Regions from separate parts of the Micromonospora sp. NPDC002389 genome, predicted to be linked through region 1. Evidence: predicted binding sites of a transcription regulator. Region 1 holds the regulator's gene; the other holds the start of a gene.

Region 1 (2,395 bases):
GAGCCGGAGGTGGGGAGGAGGTGGACGGTTGAGTTCCAAGGACTGGATCGAGAAGGACTACTACGCGGTCCTGGGCGTGGCGAAGACCGCCTCCGCTGACGAGATCAAGAAGGTGTACCGCAAGCTCGCCCGCGAGTCGCACCCGGACCACAACCCCGGTGACCCCAAGGCCGAGGAGCGCTTCAAGTCGGTCTCCGAGGCGTACGCGGTGCTCGGTGACGACGCCAAACGCCGCGAGTACGACGAGATGCGCTCGTTGTTCGGCTCGGGCGCGTTCCGGCGCGGTGCCCGCCCGGGAGGCCAGCCCGGCGGCATGCCGTTCGACGTCTCCGACCTGTTCGGCAACGCGCAGTCGGCCGGCGGTGGCCGGTTCGCCGGTGGCGGCATCTCGGACCTGTTCAGCTCGATCTTCTCGGGCGGCGCGGGTGGCGGAGGCGCCACCGGCCCGGCCCGGGGACGCGACATCGAGACCGAGGTGGCGCTCGACTTCGACGACGCGGTCCGGGGGGTGACCCTGCCGCTGACGTTGCGGGCACCGGGGGTCTGCGACACCTGCCACGGCAACGGTGCGAAGCCGGGCACCGTGCCGAGGACCTGCCAGGTCTGCCACGGTGCCGGGGTGAACCACCGCAACCAGGGTGCGTTCAGCCTCGCCGAGCCCTGCCGCAACTGTCAGGGCGCCGGGACCGTGGTCGACGAGAAGTGCCCGGAGTGCCAGGGCACGGGCGGCGTCACCAAGGCCCGTACGCTCAACGTCCGTTTCCCCGCCGGAGTGGCCGACGGGCAGCGGATCCGGCTGGCGGGCCGGGGCGAGCCGGGCGAGCGCGGCGGCCCGGCGGGAGACCTGTTCGTGCACGTCAAGGTGCGGCCGGACGAGCTGTTCGGGCGCTCCGGTGACGACCTCACGCTGACCGTGCCGATCACCTTCACCGAGGCGGTGCTCGGCACCGACCTGCGGGTGCCGACGCTCGACGGCGCGGTGACCCTGCGGGTGCCGGCGGGTACGCCGAGTGGCCGGATCCTGCGGGCCCGGGGCAAGGGGGTCAGCCGTCGGGACGGCCAGACCGGGGACCTGCTCGTCACGCTCGACGTGGTGGTGCCGGCCCGGGTCTCCGACGAGGCACGCGCGGCCCTGGAGACGTTCGCCGAGCAGACCCCGCCGGCGGCGCGGGAACATCTCGACGCGCGGGTGCGTCGGAGCGGATGATCGGTGAAGCGGTGCGGAGGTGAACGGGATGGACGGGTTCGTCGGTTCGGATGACCCCACCTACGAGGCCAAGGTGCTGATGATCTCGGTCGCGGCGCGGATGGCGGGGATGCACCCGCAGACGTTGCGACAGTACGACCGGCTGGGCCTGGTGCAGGCCGGCCGGGCGGCCGGTGGCGGTCGCCGCTACAGCGTGCGGGACGTGGTCCTGCTGCGCGAGGTGCAGCGGCTCAGCCAGGACGACGGCGTCAACCTGGCCGGGATCAAGCGGATCATCGGCTTGGAGCGGCTGTTCGAGCAGGCACAGCAGCGGGTCGCCCACCTGGAGGCCGAGCTGGAGGCCGCGTACCGCCGGATCGCCGAGCTGGAGTCGCTGGCCCGCTTCCCGGGTCGTGACCTGGTGCCGACCAACCAGACCTCCACGGCCCTGGTGGTCTGGCGTCCCCGACGCAGCCCCGGCCGCTGACGATCGATCCGGCCCCGGTGCGGTGACAACCGCGCCGGGGCCGAATCGTGTCTGCGCCGGGGCGGGATCGTGTTCGCGGCCAGGACCCGGCCGAATCCACCCCGTCCCCAACCTGGCTCCGTTACCCTGAAAATCAGGCCCAAATAACTCAATTCGGACTTGGGTGCTGGCGGGGGGAGCCATGACGGACGCGGCGAAGAAGGTGGCCGAACAGGCGGAACGCCGATTCGACAGGTTGGCCGAGAACGTCCAACGGCGTTTCGACCGGATCACCAAGGGGCGGTTCGCCGACCAGGTCCGCAGCGGTCGGTTCAGCGGCCAGGGCGGCCGATCCACCGGCCCTACCCAGTCGGGCAGCCGGTCCGCCGGTCCAGGCCAGGGCCGAGCCGGTCACGGCGCCGGCCGGGTACGGACCGACCAGCACCGCCGAGAACACGGCGGCCCACCCCGCTGAAGACCGAAGAGGGGCCACAGACGTACGGGCCGGGAGCCACGGGGGTTCCCGGCCCGTCGACACCCCCCAAGTCACGCCCCCGGCTGCCCAGGCACGCCAAGGTCTCGCCCAACAGACGTCCACCCCCAGCGGGTGTCGGCGGCAGTCTCTCCGCTCGCCGGGTGTGGCCCTACCGTGCCCGGCGCAGGGATCAAGCCTGACCGCCCGGAGCCGGGCACGGTAGGGCCACACCCCCCACAGCAACCACTAAAGCCGCCGACCCTCGCGA
Region 2 (2,395 bases), on a different contig from region 1:
CGGCCTCGACGTGCTGGCCAACAACTGCAACAACAGCCAGCTCCAGCCGCACGACGGCTTCCAGAACGGCAACCGCTGCATCAGCACGGCCTTCGGCGAGGTCGGCTCGGCGGCGAACAACCCGTCGCTGCTGATCACCGAGTTCCCGCAGCAGATCAACCGCAACGAGGGCTTCTCGCTGCGGGTCAGCACCCGCAACCTGGTCCGGGACCGGTTCCTTCCGGCCGGTCAGGGTGGCTACTACCTGGAGAGCTCGCTGCTCAACGGTGAGGGCCTGACCCGAGGCCACTTCCACACCGCCTGCCGGATGCTGAACAACACCGACGAGGCGCCGGCGGCGGATCCGGTACCGGCCTTCTTCGTGGCCACCGAGGACGGCGGCGGCGGTCGCCAGCCGGACAGCGTGGTCATCCAGATCCCGGGTCTGCCGGACTCCGGCACCGCGCAGTGCGCGGTCTGGGCCGGTGACGGCTCGCACCGTATCCCGATGTCGGAGCGGGCCAACCAGACCCCCGCCTTCGACGCGGTGCGGATCCAGGTCAACTGACCCGAAACGACACGCGGGCCGTCCGGAACCTCGTTCCGGACGGCCCGCGACGTTGTGTGGCGATGCCGCTGTTCAGCGGTTCTTGTACGCCTCGACGACCTCGACCGGGATACGACCCCGCTCGGAAATCTTGTAGCCGTTGCTGACCGCCCATTCCCGGATCGCGCGGTTCTGCTCGCGGTTCATTCCGGGGGCCGCAGCGGTGACCCGACGCGGACCGCGACCGGTGTCGGTGCTGCCGCGTCCAAGCCGTCGGCCCGCATTGATAAACGGATCCAGCGCCTTGCGCAGGACTCCCGCGTTCTCGTCGGAGACGTCGATGGTGTAGCTCACGCCATCCAGGCTGAACTCGACCGTCCGATCGGCCTTTCCGCCGTCGAGGTCGTCAGTCAGCACCGTGATTACTTTTCTCGCCATCGTCGATTACTCCCTGTGTCTGGCGGGGTGTGGTCAAAGTTTGACTCATCGCCCGGCAATTGCGCAACAAAAGCCCCTGCTTGCCGGCTCTCGCGTTTTGCGCCGCGCGTAAATCCCGATTACCCGGCGTTCCCGTGGTCGGTACGGATGTGTCGGCGCCACCTGAAGGTCGGGGTGGTTCGTGTGCTGGGTCACACCGTGGAACAACGGTGGCGCGCGTCGACTTGAGTCAGACACGCTCAACTCAATGCGATAGCAGGTGTTCGATGGCAACTCTTCCGGTACTCCCACTGACCGACGCGGTACTGCTGCCCGGCATGGTCATCCCGGTGACCCTCGACCCGACCACCCAGGCCGCCGTCGACGCGGCCCGCGCCACCGGCGACCGCAGGCTGCTCGCCGTGCCCCGCCTCGACGGCGAGTACGGCTCCGTCGGCGCGATCGCCACCATCGAGAAGGTCGGTCGGCTGCCCAGCGGCGAGCCCGCCGCAGTCGTCCGCGGCCTCGCCCGCGCCCGCATCGGCTCCGGGGTGCCCGGGCCCGGCGCGGCGCTCTGGGTCGAGGCGACCGAGATCGACGAGCCCGCCCCGGCCGGCAAGGCACGGGAACTGGCCCGCGAATACCGCGCCCTGGTGACCTCCGTGCTGCAACAGCGCGGCGCATGGCAGGTCATCGACGCGATGGAGCGGATGACCGACCTCTCCGAACTGGCCGACTCGGCCGGCTACGCGCCCTGGCTCACCCTGGCGCAGAAGACCGAACTGCTCGCCGCGCCGGACGTCACCGCCCGGCTGGAACTGCTCGTCGGCTGGGTCAAGGACCACCTCGCCGAGCAGGAGGTCACCGAGCAGATCAACTCCGACGTCCGCGAGGGGTTGGAGAAGTCGCAGCGGGAGTTCCTGCTGCGCCAGCAACTCGCCGCGATCCGCAAGGAACTCGGCGAGGACGCCCCGGAAGGCTCCGCCGACTACCGGGCCCGCGTCGAGTCCGCCGACCTGCCCGAGAAGGTACGCGAGGCGGCACTGCGCGAGGTCGGCAAGCTGGAGCGGGCCAGTGACGCCTCCCCGGAGGCGGGCTGGATCCGTACCTGGCTCGACACGGTGCTGGAGATGCCGTGGAGCACGCGTACCGAGGACAACACCGACCTGGCGGCGGCGCGGGCCGTGCTCGACGCCGACCACGCCGGCCTGGCCGACGTGAAGGACCGCATCCTGGAGTACCTGGCGGTGCGCAACCGGCGGGCCGACCGCAACCTCGGTGTGGTCGGCGGTCGCGGCTCCGGTGCGGTGCTGGCCCTGGCGGGCCCGCCCGGCGTCGGCAAGACCAGCCTCGGCGAGTCCGTCGCCCGGGCGCTCGGCCGCAGGTTCGTCCGGGTCTCCCTCGGCGGCGTACGCGACGAGGCCGAGATCCGGGGCCACCGGCGCACCTACG

Evidence for each region. Region 1 encodes HspR, which represses chaperone genes until heat shock. Its sites were predicted from a motif close to TTGAGTNNNNNNNACTCAA; they were not measured.
Region 2: a site for HspR is predicted at 1,189-1,207, ahead of lon (endopeptidase La). Genes of this name have one in related genera too.

Annotation. Positions count from the first base shown of each region.
Region 1 is NZ_JBEOWP010000009.1:276,731-279,125, reverse strand. It holds gene dnaJ (molecular chaperone DnaJ) at 29-1,207, shown strand; gene ABT008_RS19545 (heat shock protein transcriptional repressor HspR) at 1,236-1,673, shown strand; gene ABT008_RS19540 (hypothetical protein) at 1,855-2,127, shown strand; gene ABT008_RS19535 (hypothetical protein) at 2,374-2,395, opposite strand, start outside.
Region 2 is NZ_JBEOWP010000008.1:190,020-192,414, forward strand. It holds gene ABT008_RS17560 (hypothetical protein) at 1-547, shown strand, start outside; gene ABT008_RS17565 (histone-like nucleoid-structuring protein Lsr2) at 620-964, opposite strand; gene lon (endopeptidase La) at 1,231-2,395, shown strand, end outside.